One region of the Paenibacillus sp. HWE-109 genome, then DNA from elsewhere that is predicted to be linked to it. Evidence: riboswitches for the same ligand, from Rfam matches in the RefSeq annotation. Region 1 holds a riboswitch; each other region holds the start of a gene.
The links. A riboswitch is a leader RNA that binds a small molecule or an ion and turns the genes downstream of it on or off. The one in region 1 is predicted to bind cobalamin.
Positions count from the first base shown of each region.

Region 1 (6,116 bases):
CGATTGCCGAATCAAACGGACTAAATGAAATAGACCTGCTACCACTTGATGCGTGGATAGCAGGTTTTTTTACTTTATCGTATAGAGATCTTATAGGTGCGCAGCCAGGTATCCACTTGAGCCAAATAGGCGAATAATTGAGGACCTGTCATTAATTGGCCAAACCAAGGCAGATCAAAATCATTCGTGTCCGAGCTGGCAAGCGCGCGGATTTTCTTCACGTCGATGAAAGGCAGCAAGGGGGAGCTGGAGTCATCGAGTATTTCCAACACCCATTTTCGCACGGCAGCCAAATAATTAGGATTGTGCGTTTTGGGGTAAGGACTTTTTTTGCGGGTTAAGACATCGTCTGGAAGAACGCCTTTGAGGGCTTTGCGCAGAATGCCTTTTTCTCTGTCACCGGAAGTTTTGATATCCCAAGGAATATTCCAGACATATTCAACGAGCCGATGGTCGCAGAAGGGAACGCGGACTTCCAGCCCAACCGCCATGCTCATGCGGTCTTTGCGATCGAGCAAGGTCGGCATGAAGCGGGTAATATTCAAATAGGACATTTCCCGCATCCGATTTTCTTGCTCAGTTTCGCCAGCCAGCCGCGGCACTTCACTTAATGCTTGCTGATAGCGATTGCTGACATATTCGATGGGTTTAATCCAATCGACGAGGTCGGGAGCTAATAAATCTACCCGATTATTCAATTTGAGCGACCAGGGAAACGTATTGGCCGATAAGGCTTCCTCACTGTGAAACCATGGATAACCGCCGAAGATTTCGTCCGCTGCTTCCCCGGAGATTGCCACGGTGGCATGTTTCTTGATTTCTCGGCAAAATAAATAAAGAGACCCATCGACGTCAGCCATGCCCGGTGTATCGCGGGCCAGAACGGCTGTTTTCAATGATTCCACAAGTTCCGGCGTGTCGAACTCAATATAATGATGTTCGGTGCCCAAGTGTTCTGTCATTCTTTTAATCCACGGAGCATCGGAATTCGGTTGAAAGATATTGGCTTTGAAATGCTTGTCATTATCTTTGTAGTCGACTGAAAAGGTATGCAGAGGGCCTTGCCCGCTATCTTTGTAGTGAGCGGCAGCCAGCGACGTCAAGGCGCTTGAATCGAGTCCGCCGGAAAGCAGCGTACAGATGGGGACATCGGAGGCCAATTGACGTTGGGATGTGTCATTGAGCAGATTCTGAACTTGCAGGGCTGTTGCCGCAATGTCATCTGGATGTGGTTTGCTCTCCAGCTTCCAATATGTGCGAATGGACAAGCCGTTGCGATCGAACACTGCGCATTGTCCTGGTTTGAGTTCCGACATATTGCGGTAAATGCCATGCCCTGGCGTGCGTGCAGGTCCGACAGCGAAGATTTCGGCTATTCCTTCCGCCCCGACTTCCGCCTTGAAGTCCGGATGTGCAAGGATGGATTTCGGTTCTGAACCGAATAGAAGAACGCCATTCTGATGAGAATAAAAAAGCGGCTTTACGCCAAGCCGATCTCGCACCAGATAGAGGGATTGCTCCTGATCATTCCAGGCCGCAAAAGCAAAGATGCCATTCAAACGGTCAACACAAGCGCGCCCCCATTCAATAAAAGCAACCAACAACACCTCGGTATCGCAGGTCGTGCGGAATTGATGTCCACGGAGCTCGAGCTCTTTTTTCAATTCAGGGGCGTTGTAAAGCTCGCCGTTATATACAATGGTATAGGTGTAGTCTCCTTGTTTCCGAACCATGGGCTGAGCGCCGTTTTCCGGATCCATGACACTAAGTCGACGATGCCCAAGCGCGCAATGCTGTGAAATCCAGGTGCCTGAAGCATCGGGACCACGCAAATGGAGTGTTTCCGTCATATTTTCTAGAATGGACGGGTACCCGGTCAAGTCTTTCCGCCAATCTATCCAACCCGTTATTCCGCACATAGACGTTCCTTCCTTTCTTTATGAAGAGAGCATGATGATAAAGGGTATGCAAATTTGGGATATATAATGTCTGTCCCTAGCCGGATAGGTATGGCTGACAAGATGGATTTTGTGTTTTGCTAACAGGACTGTTACAATAAATCCAATTCTTACATATTAAATGACGAAGGTGATGACAATGAAAAAGAAACATTCCAAAGCACAAATTGATTACTTGGCCTCCAGAGAACATTTTTTGCAAATTAGCAATCAAGCGGATAAACGAATTGCCGAACTGAAAGAGTCGGGGGCTGAAGTAGGCCAAGCTGAGTTGGAGGACATCATTGAGCGTGTTGGTTTGCATCGTGCTTACAATGAGCTTACACAAGCTGAAAATGTCTTGATCAACTGGACGCAAACCGCCATTAAGACGGAGCCGGAATTTATGCAAAATCGCGGCAACTTCGAGGAACTGTACGAGCGTGTCAAAACAGATGCCGAAGCCAGAGGGGCGATTCTTAATCTAGCCATGCGTTTAAATTTGGAGCTAGTGTGACATTCTAAAGATGTAGTGCCATTCTTTCTTCAGGAGGCGAATGCTCATGGATAGTCATTTCATCAGCAAGCTGCATGACAAGCAGAGGAAAGCCGAGAAGAACTTCAGGACACAAGGTGATAAGCAGCCCGGCAGTAATTTGCCGCACAAGAAACACTAAGGTCGAGTGGCACCAAACAAGAACCTGCGAGGGAAATTGCCTTGCAGGTTTTTGCTTTTTGCATGGTTTAAGCAGGTTGGATCCATACTAAACGAGTGGCTAATTCACTTAGAGGAGGAGCAGCAGCGATGAGCAAAAAGAAAAATATGACGGAAAAGAACCAAAGTGCTATTGATAATTCGAAGCAAGCTTCGCAAGTGCAATCGAATTTGACCTCGACTGAGCCGGGGCATCATCAGCCTAATCGTCCTTCTGTGTAGACCATATCTCGAAGAGCTCCAACCTTGAGTTGGGGCTTTTTTCCTTGTAAGCCTATGGACATTACGGTAAGATGGGGGAGGAGTTGGAACAAGCTTTGTAATTTCATAACGGAAATAGGTGTTTATCCTGGGCAAGTTATTGCAAGGATAAGCTTAAAAGGGAAGATCGGTTCGAAGCCGACGCGGTCCCGCCACTGTAACAAAGGAGTCAACGTCTAGGGTGCCACTGATCGCTGTAGATTGGGAAGGTAGACGCTTGATGATGATCTTGAAGCCAGGAGACCTGCCTATTTTTGACGCACACAATGTACCTACGGGAGATAGGGAGGTGTTAGATGAACTATTCGCATACCATCGATAGGCGTCTTTCCCTTTTTTTTAAAAGAGGGGAGGCGCCTTTTTTAGAAGTATAAGAGTTATCTGTTTTGGAGTGAACGCGGAGTTACTCCAGCTGCCTCGCGCGGACGTAAGGGAACTGAGGTGTGCTATTCTAGCCAAAAGTGTCAGTATCGTGAGGTTGAGGGAACTACAGTACGTTATTTTGCTGTTTTATGCGAATTTTGAAACTTTTTGTGGAAATAAGACCCTGTAGTTCCGCTATGACCCTCGCATGCCTACTTTTTGCCTAATTAGCGTCCCCTGGTTCCCTTGCTAAGTTTTGCCGCTAAGAAGAGACGGATCTATCAGGGTGGCGAAGCTGGTTTTCGTATTGACAATTCATGTCCAGTTCATAATAATAGTAATAATTACGATTAAACAATTCTCAGGAGGTTCAATTCCCTATGTTAAGTCGCTATTCCAGTAAGCTGGTCTCATTTCTATTCCTTATCGTGATTGTGATTCTATCGGCCTGTTCGAGTTCCAATGGTCAAGCTGGCGCATCTGCTCAGCCCAAATCTTCGGCAAATGCGGCAGTCCCTGCCAAAGATCAAGTGCTTAAATATGTCACACTGAATATGCCTCGCTCGCTCGATCCTGTCCATATTGACGCTCAGCGAATTACGTCAGATGGCATCGCCGAACCGCTTGTGTATCAGAATGACGATGGCTCTATTCGTCCTTGGCTAGCCAAATCGTGGAAGAACGTAGAACCGACGCAGTGGGAAGTTGAGCTGCAGCCTAACGTCAAATTTTGGAGCGGTGCCGTGATGGATGCGGCCGCTGTGAAAGCGGCTCTGGAACGTCACCAGAAGCTGAATAAACGCGGACCTTCTCAACTTGGCGGCGTTCAATTCATTGTGAAGGATGCTACGCATCTGCAAATTCAGACGCCTAAGCCGGATCCTTCTTTCATCTTTAAATTAGCTGCATTTGCCATACATAACGCGGCTCAAGCGGATTTAATCGGTGACAAGTTCAATAAAGAGCCCGATTTAACGGGATTTATGAAGCCCATTCAATTTACGCCCGGCGAGCTGTTGATTGCAGAAGCATTCCCAGGCTACTGGGGTGACAAGCCTAAACTGCAGCGCCTTGAATCAAGGCTCGGGACGGATGGTCAAGCTCGTTTGCTTGCGCTGAAGAATGGTGATGCAGACGGAGATATGAACGTAGAAGTGGAACAACGGGTTTCCTACGAAAAGGATAGCAAGTTCCAAACCTATTTTCCTGTTGGCAGCACCTCGAATCTGTGGCTCAATATCAAGAAAGTGCCATCCCTCCAGGATGCGAAAGTGCGCCAAGCGATCAACCTCGCTGTGAATCGCAAGGAACTGATCGATGGAGTGAATCGCGGATTTGCTTCCAAAGCGACAGGGCACTTCCCTTCGGGTCTCCCATATGCAATTGAAACGAGCACGGAAATGGATAAAGCCAAAGCGGCTCAATTATTGGATGAGGCAGGATGGAAAGCTGGTTCTGACGGCATTCGTGCCAAAGATGGCCAGAAGCTGCAGTATAAAATGTTGACTTATTCGGTCTTTCAACCGCTAGCGGTTGCGCTGCAATCACAGCTCAAAGAAGTTGGGATTTCCGTTGAACTAAACGTTGTAGAAACGACGGCATCCAATCAAATGATGCTGGACGGCAACTTTGAGCTTGCGACCTATTGTTCGTGCGGAAGTGCGACTGGGGATGTTGGAGGGCAATTAAATTCATACTACCACACAGGCATTGCTTCTAATTATGGTGGCTACTCCAATACAGAAGTAGATAAACTGTTGGAAGTTTTGGTTTCCGAGTTCGATGGCAAGAAACAGGCTGAACTTGCAAAGCAAATTCAAACGAAAGTGCAGCAGGATGTGCCGATTGTTTATTTATACAATAGTACGCGTTGGGGCGCAGCCTACAATAAAAAAGTTCAAGGTGTAGATGACAACCTCAAGACCAGAATCACACCGGCCATGTATATCGCACAATGAAATTAGTACGTTATCTATGCATCCGGCTGGCGATGACGGTTCCTGTCCTTCTAGGTGTAACGCTGCTTGTTTTTTCACTTGTGCGTTTCATCCCCGGCGACCCGGCTCGCACCATGCTGCTCAGCATGTTTGATCCTGGCTCGAATCTAACTGATTTGGAGAAAGATGCAAGTGAGCTGAAAAGGAGCCTTGGGCTGGATCAGCCCTTCTGGGTCCAATACGGACATTGGCTTATGCACATTGTCCAAGGAAATTTAGGTGTTTCCTTTCGCAGCAGAACACCGATCTGGGATGAGTTTATGAGCCGCTTCCCAGCCACGCTCGAATTATCGCTTGCTGCCCTTGTGGTCATGATCCTGATCTCAATTCCTTCCGGTATTGCTGGCGCAGTGTTTCATCGCAGAGCACTGGATCATATCAGTCGATTCATAGCTTTAATCGGGATTTCGGTGCCTTCTTTCTTCTTGGGACTCGTCTTTATGTATAGCTTCTCGGTCAAATTCGGCTGGCTGCCGACAATGGGACGAGGCGATATGAAACATCTGATTCTCCCTGCACTTACGCTTGGGATCGGACTTTCCTCCATTACCGCGCGATTGCTGCGGACAAGTATGCTGCAAGCATTCTCACAGCGGTATATGCTGCTGGCTGAAGCGAAGGGTCTTTCGAGGCTGCAAATGATCGGGAAACATGCGCTTCCCAATGCGCTGCTCCCTGTTCTAACCTCCTTTGGGTTGGTTCTGGGGGGATTGATCGGCGGTTCCGTTATCGTGGAGACCATCTACGCGTGGCCCGGTATTGGCCGCTATGCGGTGGATGCGATAACAGGGCGCGATTATCCGGTCATTCAGGCATTTGTCCTCTTCATAGCTGTCGTGTACA
Region 1 is NZ_CP091881.1:361,157-367,272, forward strand. It holds gene LOZ80_RS01615 (XTP/dITP diphosphatase) at 1-24, shown strand, start outside; gene asnB (asparagine synthase (glutamine-hydrolyzing)) at 75-1,919, opposite strand; gene LOZ80_RS01625 (hypothetical protein) at 2,098-2,454, shown strand; gene LOZ80_RS01630 (DUF4023 family protein) at 2,501-2,614, shown strand; gene LOZ80_RS39100 (hypothetical protein) at 2,743-2,874, shown strand; cobalamin riboswitch at 2,974-3,179, shown strand; gene LOZ80_RS01635 (ABC transporter substrate-binding protein) at 3,657-5,234, shown strand; gene nikB (nickel ABC transporter permease) at 5,231-6,116, shown strand, end outside.

Region 2 (6,116 bases), 3.8 Mb from region 1:
CAAACAAGACGGCATTATATTCGAGGATCAGGCTGATGATCACCGTATGCTCGTTTCGCCGTAAGGAAGAGGGAACGTCATGATCAAAGATGAGACAACGATCCAGCCGAACAAGGTCAAATCCATGCAGGACTACCTGGCTCCTGCCGTACGTGAGATCAAGCCATCCGGGATTCGCAAGTTTTTTGATTTGGTAAGCAACAGCAAGGATGATATTATTTCGCTTGGTGTAGGGGAGCCTGACTTTTCAACACCGTGGCATGTGCGTGAAGCTGCCGTGTATTCCCTTGAGCGCGGCCGAACCAAATATACGCCAAACTCCGGGATTCCAGAGCTTCGTGAAGCGATTGCCGATTATTTGCACACCTCGTTCAAAGTGAAGTATGAGCCTTCCAACGAAGTGCTTGTTACAGTAGGCGGCAGCGAAGCGATTGACTTGGCACTGCGCGCTTTGGTTACGCCAGGGGACGAGATTCTTATTCCGGAGCCTTGCTACATTTCATATTCACCTATTACGAGTATTAGTGGCGGTGTTCCAGTAGGCATTGAAACTTTCGCCAAGGATCAATTCAAGCTTACGGAGAAAGCTTTGCGCGATGTTATTACGCCACGTTCCAAAATTTTAATTCTTTGTTACCCAAGCAATCCTACTGGCGGTATCATGACTTATGAAGATTGGCTCCCGATTGCTAAAGTGGTGGAAGAAAATGATTTGATCGTGATTTCGGATGAAATTTATGCCGAATTAACATATGGACAGAAGCACGTAAGTTTCGCAGCTGTACCGGGAATGAAAGATCGGACCATTCTGGTTAGCGGCTTTTCCAAAGCATTCGCAATGACAGGTTGGCGGATGGGGTACGCTTGCGGCCATTCAGAACTAATATCGGCTATGACCAAAATTCACCAATATACGGTGATGTGCGCACCAGTCATGGGCCAGGTTGCAGCACATGAGGCGCTGACCAATGGTTTGGAAGAGAAAGATCGTATGATAGAGTCCTATAACCAGCGCAGACGGTTGATTGTCAAAGGGTTTCGCGAGATTGGCTTAGAGTGCCATGAACCGCAAGGCGCGTTCTATGCCTTCCCAAGTATTGTCGCAACAGGGCTGACCTCGGATGAATTTGCGCAAAAATTGTTGTTTGAAGCAAAGGTCGCAGCGGTACCTGGAGATGTGTTTGGCTTAGGAGGCGAAGGCTTCTTGCGCTGCTCTTATGCATACAGTGTTTCTCAACTTAATGAAGCGTTAGAACGCATTGGAAAATTTTTGAGAAAATTGTAAATTGTTAAGTAATAGATATGTTCATTATGTCAGAAAACTGGTATTCTTGTAGTAGGGAGGGATGAGCATGGCTTTTATGGAATACCAACTATCAACCTATCAGAAACATATTCAAATTCGTGAACAAGATTTCGGAAAGCGTTGGTTGACTAAGCGTGCGAAGAAGCGGAATTCCCTCATCTTACTCGAAGAAGAGATTCATTCTTTACGACGTAAGCTGGAACAGTTGGTTCTCGATGGGGAAGAAATGACCTCTGAATCTGTCGTCGAATTGAGTACAATCCTAGACCAAAGAATAAATGAATATATGAACAACGGGAAGAAAAGTCGGTGAAAACCGACTTTTCTCGCGACTACAGAAGGATATAGATCACATACGGAGGTACGTTCACAACATGAAAGCGAAATGGCTATTGGTTATGATGGTTGGACTTATGGTACTGCTGGCAGGATGTGGTGGACCTAAGCCAGATGTTTCTATTTTTATTATGGGATCAAGCGGGTTCCCGAGTGAAGCAGCGGAGAAATTGGAAGTTTCGCTGAAATCCAAGGTGGGCGAGACCCCTACGGTCAAGGTTGTTAGTTCCCCTATTTTCTCTTTGGAGAAAATGATTGTAGAATTGGCTGCCGGCGGCAATGGCATCTTCATTCTTGGGGACGACCAGTTTAAATCTCTCAGTAATCAAGCAGGATTCGTGTCCTTGGATGAAACGATTAAACCGGAGGATTACCCGGATGGGGTTGTCGAAATCAAAGAAGAAGGCAAGCCGTCCGAAAAGCATTTATACGGAATTCCGCTTACAGGAAACAAGTGGATGAAAGAGCAAGGTTTTGAAGGAAAAGGGTTGGTAGCGTTCATTCCTCAGAATGCGCCAAAGCTGAATGAAGCCAAGCAAGTGCTCAAAGTGATTGCACAAAAGTAACAAGAAGTCTATAATCGACAAAGAGATTGATAGTCAAATACGCCGCCATAGGTGCTGGCAAGCTTATTCCTAAGCTTGTCTGCTTAAAAGGGAAGCCGGTTGAAGTCCGGCACGGTCCCGCCACTGTAATCCACGCAAGCGATAGGTGGAAAGTCAGGATACCTGCCCATGGAGCCTTTTTACGACATCCTTCGAGGAAAAGGATCGCGTTAAATCAGGAAGCAAACGTCAAGTTGCTGAACACCGCGATTTATCGTCCCTCTGTTCCTTCAGGAACAGGGGGCTTTTTTGTTAGGCTCAAACCGGCTAGGATCAATCGAAATCAAGCACAAAGAGAGAGGGTTAATGATAATGGAAAAGAAGTTCGTCAAAAAAGCGCTGATTCTTACAGTTGCGTTAGCAACGGCAGTCAGTTTAGCAGCCTGTGGGAAGAAAGAAGCAGAAATAACGAATCCATCGAAGCTGGGCGGCGAGGGGACTAAAGCGCCAACGGTGACAACAACACCGGCAGCAGCGAAGAAGACCGTTTATCCACTGAAGATTAAAGATGCAACAGGCAAAGAGTTTACGTTTGAGAAAGCGCCTGAGAAGATTGCATCCGTATCACCGGCAGAAACCGAGGCGCTGTTTGCTCTAGGTTTGGAAGCTAACATCGTAGGTGTCTCGGATTTTGATGATTACCCGGATGCGGCAAAAACCAAGCCCAAATTAGGCAGTATCACGAAACCTAACCAAGAAGCGCTGATTGCCTCCAATGCGAATATTGTGTTTACAGGGGTTTCGATGAAAGTAGATACGGTGGAGCAGCTTCGCGCATTAAATGTTAACATTTTCAAAGTAGAGCCTAAAACGCTGGATGATGTGATTGTGAACATTCAAACTTATGGACTGATTACAGATCACCAAGAGCAAGCGGAGAAAATTGTTGCCAAAATGAAGGCAGACCGTCAAAAGGTTGTCGACGCCGTCAAAGATGTGAAGCAAGAGAACAAGAAGAAGGTCTACATTGAATTCAGCCCGGGCTGGACTGTGGGCAGCGGAGAATTCATGGACGAGTTGATTAAGCTATCAGGCGGCATCAATGTAGCTGGAGATGGAAAAGGCTGGTATCAAATCAGCGAAGAGAAGATCATTCAGCAAAACCCGGCTGTTATTTTATTTGCTAACGGCGTTATCGATACGAAGAGCAAGAAATCACTGGACGAAATCATCCGTACGCGCAGTGGCTGGGATACGATCGAAGCCGTGAAGAACAAGCAAGTGATCGGCCTTGATCAAAATATGCTGAGCCGCCCGGGACCTCGATTGACAGACGGACTGCTTCAAATGGCTAAAGGCATTTATCCCGAACTGGTGAAATAAATGAAAAGAAAATTAGTGCTATGGGGAGGAGTAGGAGTTATACTCCTTCTTCTTTCTATTCTGGTGAGTTTATCACTGGGAACAGCGAATCTGCCTGTCTTGCAAATCGCAGGAATTCTGGGCAAGCATATCCCATGGCTTGGCGACTATATCGACGCGAACTGGCAGCAATCAGCAGAGCAAATTATTAATAAAGTGCGATTTCCTCGCGTCTTGCTCGGCATTCTGGTGGGTGCGGCGCTGTCTATCGCGGGTGCGGCTTTTCAAGGTGTTTTGCGAAATCCCTTGGCAGATCCGTATGCGCTCGGGGTATCGTCTGGGGCATCGGTTGGCGCTGCTTTCCTCATCTATTTTGGGCTGCAGATGGCGTGGTTTGGACAATGGTCGATTCCGATTGTTGCTTTCATTACCGGACTTCTTTCCTTATTTCTAGTTCTGAAGCTCGCTCAAATCGAAGGAAAGCTCAAAATGGAAACGTTGATCTTGTCAGGCGTTGTTATGCAGGCCTTCCTGGGGGCCATCGTATCGTTCATGGTTTCGATTTCCAAACAGGTGATCAATGAAATCGTTTTTTGGCTAATGGGCAGCCTGGCGATGCGCGGCTGGTCGTATATTTACATCATTACACCCTATTTGCTTATTGGCATTATTGTGCTTTTGGGCTATGCACGTTCTTTGAATTTGCTCGCTTTGGGGGAGCGGCAAGCGTCACATCTAGGCGTCAATGTCGAGCGGACCAAGTTAGTCGTACTGGTCGTGGCTACTTTCTTGACGGCAGCTGCCGTTTCGGTTGCTGGTGTTATTGGATTTGTCGGTCTCATCGTTCCGCATTTGGTCCGATTGGTTGTAGGACCTGATTATCGCTTGATTATTCCTTTATCCGCGATTGGCGGAGGGATCTACGTTCTGTGGGCGGATACGATGGCTCGCACGGTATTAAGTCCAACCGAAATTCCATTGGGTGTCATTACGGCCTTCTTGGGCGCCCCGTTTTTTGCGTATTTGCTACATAAGGATAAGAAAACGTTAAGAGGTTGATCAACATGATTAAAGTGGAGCACCTTTCGCAAAGTTTCTTGGAGCAGCAAGTGCTGGAGAAGATTACCTTCGAGGTCAAGCAAGGCGAGTTTTTTGGCATTATCGGACCCAATGGAAGCGGGAAGTCGACGCTGCTTCGACTTTTATCCGGCATAGATCCAGTGAAATCCGGGAAAGTCCAGTTGGATGGACGAGAAGCGTCAGCTTTTTCCCGCAAAGAATTGGCTAGATGGCTCGCTGTGCTGCAGCAGGATGCGCTTCCTCCGGTAGGCTTTACGGTTCGTGAAGTGGTGGAGATGGGGCGCTATCCATTTCAGAATTGGCTAGGCGAGGATTCTGCAGATGCGGAGGGTTTAATTGAAGGGATCGTGAGACGGCTGCATTTGGAGCCATTGATCGACAGGACCATCGAGCGGCTAAGCGGCGGGGAACGACAGCGTGTTGCGCTGGCCAAAGTGATGGCACAACAGCCACGGCTGCTGATGCTGGATGAACCGACCACCTTTCTGGATATTGGGTACCAAGTCCAAATGATGGATTATATTAGAGAATGGCAGAGCGAAGCGGAGTTAACGGTCGTTGCGGTTCTGCATGACTTAAACTTGGCTGCTCAGTACTGCACGCGTTTGATGGTCGTCCACAATGGGCGAATGGCTGCCATTGGAACGCCTGAAGAAATCATAACCAGCGAATTAATCAAAGCGGTGTATGGAACAGAACCGATCGTTCTGCGCCATCCTGTCAACGAAGCACCGCAAATTTTATTACAGCCAGGCAAATAAGTGAAATAACGGAGGATGACATAATGAGCGAATTGGCGTCTATTCTTAATCGTATTGAGTCTATTCATGAAGAGGCAGTGAATCAAGCGAATGATCATTTGAATCAATTAACCAAGCCGCAAGGAAGTCTGGGCAAGTTGGAAGATATCGCGCGTCAAGTTGCGGGCATTACGGGTGAAATCATGCCTGATTTGGACAAAAAAGCCGTCATCGTCATGGCTGGCGATCATGGTGTCTGCGAGGAAGGAATCAGTGCGTTCCCTGCGGAAGTGACGCCGCAAATGGTATTCAACTTTCTATCCGGAGGGGCTGCGGTTAATGTGCTGGCGAGGCATGCAGGCGCTGATGTCATCTGCGTGGATATGGGCGTTAACGCGGATTTGGAGCATCCAGAGCTTGTTTCGCGTAAAGTGCGCAAAGGCACACGCAATATGGCGCGGGAATCGGCTATGACGAAGCAAGAGGCTGTACAAGCCATTCAGGCGGGCGCTGAGCTCGTTGATGAGCTGGTAGAGAAGGGATATCGTCTCTTCGCCACCGGGGAGATGGGGATTGGCAATACAACGGCAAGCGCGGCTATTCTATGCGCGCTGACGGGTCTGGATGCCAGCATAGCCGTTGGCCGTGGAACAGGCATTGATGATGCCAAATGGCTGCACAAGCAGGCTGTGGTGAACAAGGCCTTGGCCATAAACGGGCTGGGCCAAGGCGATGTGGCAAGCGCTG
Region 2 is NZ_CP091881.1:5,624,600-5,630,715, reverse strand. It holds gene LOZ80_RS23965 (Lrp/AsnC family transcriptional regulator) at 1-64, shown strand, start outside; gene LOZ80_RS23960 (aminotransferase class I/II-fold pyridoxal phosphate-dependent enzyme) at 80-1,285, shown strand; gene LOZ80_RS23955 (aspartyl-phosphate phosphatase Spo0E family protein) at 1,353-1,619, shown strand; gene LOZ80_RS23950 (hypothetical protein) at 1,681-2,208, shown strand; cobalamin riboswitch at 2,241-2,392, shown strand; gene LOZ80_RS23945 (ABC transporter substrate-binding protein) at 2,560-3,570, shown strand; gene LOZ80_RS23940 (FecCD family ABC transporter permease) at 3,571-4,608, shown strand; gene LOZ80_RS23935 (ABC transporter ATP-binding protein) at 4,614-5,390, shown strand; gene cobT (nicotinate-nucleotide--dimethylbenzimidazole phosphoribosyltransferase) at 5,414-6,116, shown strand, end outside.
Region 2: it holds a riboswitch for cobalamin, as region 1 does, so the genes downstream of both, LOZ80_RS23945 (ABC transporter substrate-binding protein) here and LOZ80_RS01635 (ABC transporter substrate-binding protein) in region 1, are expected to answer to the same signal.

Region 3 (6,116 bases), 3.8 Mb from region 1:
CCCGAGCTCAAAATCCGCAGATGCATGAATGACCCGCTGAACGACTGGATATTGCTCCGCAGTAAAAGGGTGCTCACCAAGTTCCTCGGTAATCATCTCAAAACTTTTCTCCTCGATTTCCTGTGGTTGCACGGTTAATGGCTTAAATTCCGTATGAAAATCCATCTTGATTACGCCTCCTTGTGGATCTGGATACTATCATTTATGAATTGAATAACCCCTTCGAACTCGGAATATAGTGTTCCATATTCCAGCTCGGGCCGGCCAATGACTATACTTGGTATGCCCATTTCCAGCGCTGCTTCAAGCTTCTCATCCACAGCACCGACTTTCCCGCTCTCTTTGGTTATCATCAGAGTGACTTTATAGTGATCGTACAGAGCTTTGTTTAGTTCTTTGGAGAATGGCCCTTGCATCGCGATAATATTTTTTTGCTCAATACCTAGTTCTTCGCATTTCTCCATATTATCCTGACGTGGCAGCATACGCGCAATCAGTCTTGTGTCCGACAGTCCCACCAATCTATCGGCAAAGATTTTCAACGTTTTGCTGCCGGTTGTGAGCATGATATTGCCTCGTTTATCGGCTGCAAGCTCAGCAGCTTGCTTATAATCGTCTACGGTCGTAATTAACGCGCCTTGTTCGATCGAGAGGCTCTGACGTTCAAAGCGAACATAAGGAACTTCAGCCAGTTTGGCAGCGCTCATCGCATTCTTTGAAGCTTCTTCCGCAAACGGGTGCGTTGCATCAACGACAAGGGGAATCCCTTTATCCCGTATCAACTGGTTCATGTCTTCTGCGGTTAAGCGGCCTGTGAGAACGGGCAAGCCTTCGGTTTCCATGCTCTTCGCAGCGCTTTCCGTTACGACCGTCGTCAGCACCTCATAGCCTGCTGCGCGAATTCTCAGAGCCAGTTCGCGGGCGTCACTAGTACCTGCAAGCACGAGAATGATCATTTGGTGCCTCCTGTGTGTGCATGGTCGTGTTTATGATCATGGTGATCATGGTGATCATGGTCATGATCGTGATGGTCGTGGTCATGGTCATGGTGATGATCATGGTGGTCGTGATTATGATGGTCATGATCATGGTCATGATGATGGTGGTCGTCGTGATCATGATGATGGTGATGGTCGATATGTTTCATTGCTTCCAAACGATATTGGCACATGTCGCAATTCATCTTCACTTCATCTTGGAGCGCTTCTTGTGCTCGGCCAATCAGAATGTCTTGCAGCAGCGGATGGAATCCAAAGTAAGGTGCCAATTCAAATTCCTGCTCCGGATATGTCACACGATAACCTTGAACCATTTGTTCCATACGTTGAATCAACACGCCCGTAAACAAGAAGTAAGGTAATATAATCACTTTCTTCGCACCAAGTCGCAGACAGCGTTCAATGCCTGCATCCATAAGCGGAGCTGTTACCCCGATGAATGCTGTTTCAACCCACTGCACTTTGAGTTTCTCCCAGAATAAACGGGAAATTTTGAAAAGATCGCTGTTCGCATCCGCATCAGAGCTGCCACGTCCTACAATCAGCAGAGCTGTTTCTTCCAAATCATCCTCAGCGCGAACACCTAGATTTTCCAGTCTGGAGGTTAAAATGTCGAGAATTTGTTCATGTACACCAATCGGTCTGCCATATGTAAATTTCGCCAACGGATATTTCGCCTTGGCCTCATCGATTGCAGCAGGGATGTGAATCTTGGCGTGCCCGGCTGAAAACAAAATAATCGGGATGACAACAACGTGTGTGGCACCCAGTTCTATACAACGATCAATTCCTTGCATGATAGTAGGTTGTACAAATTCCAGGAAACAAGTTTCCACAATTTGTTCTTTCATCTTGCTCGCAATTTCCGAAACGAACAGACGAACCTCTTCATTGCCGCCTTCTTCCCGGCTGCCATGCCCCACAAATAGAACTGCATTCATTTCTTATGTCCTCCCATTCCTAATCGCCGCAAAGCGCATTTTCAATGACGAAACCTACAGCTTCTTGGTGGCGATATCCCTCAATCTCTTTGACACGTTTGAAAAATTTATGAAAGCGCTCGTTCGGATGTCCTTCTTTCTTGTACCGCTCGACAATTCGCGTCACCAAATCCACCAGTTCATTTGGCTCAATGCCTTCAGCTACGGGCTGAGCAGCATGGGCATTCCTGCCGACGGTTTTACCTCCAAGAAATAAATCGAACTTCTCCTTGCGATAAACAATGCCGATATCTTGCTGAACAGCACCATAACACGCCATCCCACAGCCGTTGAAACCGATCTTCAATTCTTTGGGTACTTCCAAATTGCCGATTCGGTTATGAATGGCTTCCGCATACGGGATGGAGTCGCCTTTCTCCAAATTGCAAAAATCACATGCTTTTATTTGCGCAACATCACCGATGGGCGACAACAGCAAGCCAAGCGCGCTAAGCTCTGAAGTAATTCGATTCGGATCATCGGTTTGCACGCGAACGATCAACTGATGATGCGGGGAATATTCAATATCCCCACGGTCTCCCACAATCTCTCCAAGAGCGCACAACTGCGCAGCTGACATTTTTTTATTCGCGATGCCAGGACTGACAGCAAACTCAAAAATCGCTTGTGTCGCAATCAACTTAGAGTCGAACGCCAAAGCCGGACTATCCTTCCCTTGTGAGACCAACTGCAATGCTTCCATCGCCAATTGCAAGGAATTGCTGGATTGCGCTTGTGGTGATGACTTGAGCAGCGCTGGCTCAGCATTGTCTACAGACTCATCTTCTTCAATAAGCTCGCCTTCTTCATCATAAGCTTCGAAGGACTCATCGAAATCCGCTTCATCTTCCAATTGCTCCAATGCCCACGGCTCTGCTTCCGACTTCAATCTTTGATGAGGTTTCAGAGGCTGCGTTTCTGCGCTTAAGGTATATTTCCGCTGATAACCGCGGGGTGTAATCATGAGACCTTCATATAACTTGGTCGCAGAATTCCCGATAATAATCGTGGTCAGCATGCCGATATCATGATTCAGCATGTCTTCGAGAGTTGTCACAACCGTATGCTGGCGATCGCGATACGCGCTTTTCACAATGCCAACCGGTGTAAGCGGGGAACGGTATTTCAACAAAATTCGCTGGGTCTCCACAATTTGCCTGGTTCTCCTGCCACTCCGAGGGTTATACAGCGCGATCACGAAATCGGCCATTCCCGCGGCTTCTACCCGCTTCGCAATTAACTCCCATGGTGTCAGATGATCACTTAAACTAATTGTACAAGAATCATGCATAATAGGAGCTCCCAGCAGGGAACCGGAAGAGTGTACTGCCGAAATCCCCGGTATGACTTCAACCTCTACGCCGCCTTCACGTTTCCACCCTTGCTCCATTAGCACTTCATACACTAGCCCGGCCATCCCGTATACGCCGGCGTCTCCACTCGAGATGACAGCTACTTTCTTGCCTAGTTTAGCTTGTCTGACAGCTTCCTGAGCACGACTGACTTCTTCCGTCATCCCCGTCCGGACAACCTGCTGCTCCGACAATAAGCCGGCAATCAAATCAACATAGGTGTTATAACCAATGATGATTTCACTCTCTTGAATGGCTTCCCTTGCGCGTTTGGTAATATGTTCAAAGCTCCCTGGGCCAAAGCCAATAATGAGCAATTTTCCTGCCATTTCGGATCACCCTTTCTCCCTAATTAAGCTAAAAAAAAGCATTTCCAACATGAGACATGTTAGAAATGCTTGGTAAATTACTACAAGTCAATGAAACAGGAGTAACCGCTCTCTAACACGGCCTAAGTCCTCGTAGGTTATTGTGTTGTTGATTTAGGCAGGTTTCCTGACTTTAATCAACTGCTTGCGTCTTCCCAGGTATATGCCCAGTGACTTGCTGCAAGGAGCTGCCGTTATTGCACGGCTTGATTATTACAGTGGCGGGTCCGTGCCGGTTTTTCACCGGTCTTCCCTTTTAAACTATATGCAAATGGAGACATACAGCACCTAAATCCATTGATATGCAATTAGAATCATCCTATCATCTATTGATAGGCTTTGTCACGTACTTTACTTATTCATAGATTGAACGATACAAACCCTCTAGTAAACTCCGATAATTTGTAGGATCAAAGTTAATTTCTGCGAAAGAGACATGAATAACTTTATTGCTTGTTTTTACAATAAAAAAGCTGTTTTCCGCTTGTTCCGGATCAATATAAGTGAAACACTCTAACTGGCTGCTGCCTGTTCGCTCACTCAAAAAAGCCGTAGCTTCCGCACTTGCATTCGCATATTTGGGCATTCTTTAATTTCCTTTCTATGAAACAATCTATTCCTATTTAGTATACGATACATCACTGCTAAACATTCTCTTCTTTTTCAAAAGTATTTCTTTAATTTTCTGAATTTTCATACTATAATAAAACTATCAAGATATCGCTTTCATTTCAATCATGAAGGAGGAATTGATATGAGTAGTCATGACAATGGGTTGGTGTTTGTGTTTACCGGTACAAGCGGTTCGGGTCGCAAAACCATTGCCCACCGCATTGCCCAAGAACTTGGCTTCTCGTCCGTTGTTTCGTATACGACCCGCACACCAAGACCGAAGGAAATCAACGGCAAGGACTACAACTTCACTACGCGGAACGCTTTTATTGAAAGTGATATTGCTGGTGAGTTCTTTCAAACCGCCGAAATTGACGGAAATTTCTACGGTATTAAGAAAGCCGACATCGATGAATCCCTGCGCAAAAACGGAATGATTTATGTCATTGTTAATCGTTACGCCGCCAACCGCTTCAAGTACATTTATGGAGAACGTGCGGTGCGCTTATTCATCTATGTGAACAAACAAACCATCATGGAACGCCTGCTCGCCCACAATACCTCGACAGACGTCATCGATCACTATATGAATCATTACATAGAGGAAGTCTCCTATCGCAAAGACTGCGAGCATGTATTTGAAAACATGGATCTGCAAGAAACAATCAACAAAGTGAAAGCAACGATGCTCGCCCATATGCCTACGACAACAAGCTGACTCAGCGATTTAAAGACAAGAGACCCGGAATCAATTCCGAGTCTCTTTTTTTACTTTAATGGTGCCTTTTTTCTTTTCAAGGCTACATAGCCGCCTAACAACGAAATTGGAATAATGACAACAAAGCCAATCAATTCGAACCACAAGGGAACCCCATGATCCGTCAGCATCGAATCAAAACCAATTGCAGCCCCGATAACACCGATAATAGCTGCATTGAAATATTCGGCTCGTTTTGCTACCTTTGCCGCGATGAACCCTCCGAAAAATGACCAAAACAGACCCATGATCATTAAGATAAGCAATAATCCAATATTCGAATAGATTGCTTTTATCGCTTCTTCATTCACAGGGCGTCCTGCAAAATATATACTACCAAATAATGCAGTCGATATATAAGTTCCTAGATTATCAACGGCTACTCCAAGCAGTACACCCATGAAATGAAATTTTCTTTCACTTTTTTGTTCAGCCATAGATTTTTCTTCGCTCCTGATTCATTTCGAACTCCCAACCTAATCCATAATACCATGTGACTGTCTGAGTATCCAGTTCTCAACGAGTTACCTTCGCTAAATCCTCCGCTTGGCCCTTGATAAACTGGTTGCGCTTGCTCAGGAAATTAGCCATATATCGCTCCAGGAACAACCAATCAGCCAGCTTCCCCAATACGCCATAAGGTGAGGTATAATCGAACGTATCGACGATACGTGTTCCTTGCTCCTCCGCATAAAAGTGGTGGGAATGCCGGAACCTTTGGAACGCTCCCCGCACCATTTCATCGACAAAATATGTTGGTTTCTCCATTTCCGTTATTTGAACCGTCAACTGCTGTTTGACGCCTAAATGAACGGCTTCCCAGGTGACTGTCTCGCCGAGTTCAATGAAACCACGCGTCCTGCCTGCTATCGCTTTCTCCTTCGTTTGGGAGGTCGACGCCTCATGGATATCGATGCTCCGCGTTAAATCAAAGACCACATCAATCGGCGCATGGATCAGTAATTCTTGCTTAATTAACGGCATAGAATCCTTATCTCCACCACGGCGCCTGCGGATACTCTGCCGCTTGTATGTGTATGGTTTGACCT
Region 3 is NZ_CP091881.1:4,148,076-4,154,191, forward strand. It holds gene LOZ80_RS17860 (precorrin-8X methylmutase) at 1-165, opposite strand, end outside; gene cobK (precorrin-6A reductase) at 171-953, opposite strand; gene LOZ80_RS17870 (sirohydrochlorin chelatase) at 953-1,939, opposite strand; gene cobJ (precorrin-3B C(17)-methyltransferase) at 1,959-3,659, opposite strand; cobalamin riboswitch at 3,799-4,005, opposite strand; gene LOZ80_RS17880 (hypothetical protein) at 4,054-4,284, opposite strand; gene LOZ80_RS17885 (guanylate kinase) at 4,453-5,028, shown strand; gene LOZ80_RS17890 (hypothetical protein) at 5,079-5,504, opposite strand; gene LOZ80_RS17895 (SRPBCC family protein) at 5,584-6,051, opposite strand; gene LOZ80_RS17900 (MBL fold metallo-hydrolase) at 6,059-6,116, opposite strand, start outside.
Region 3: it holds a riboswitch for cobalamin, as region 1 does, so the genes downstream of both, cobJ (precorrin-3B C(17)-methyltransferase) here and LOZ80_RS01635 (ABC transporter substrate-binding protein) in region 1, are expected to answer to the same signal.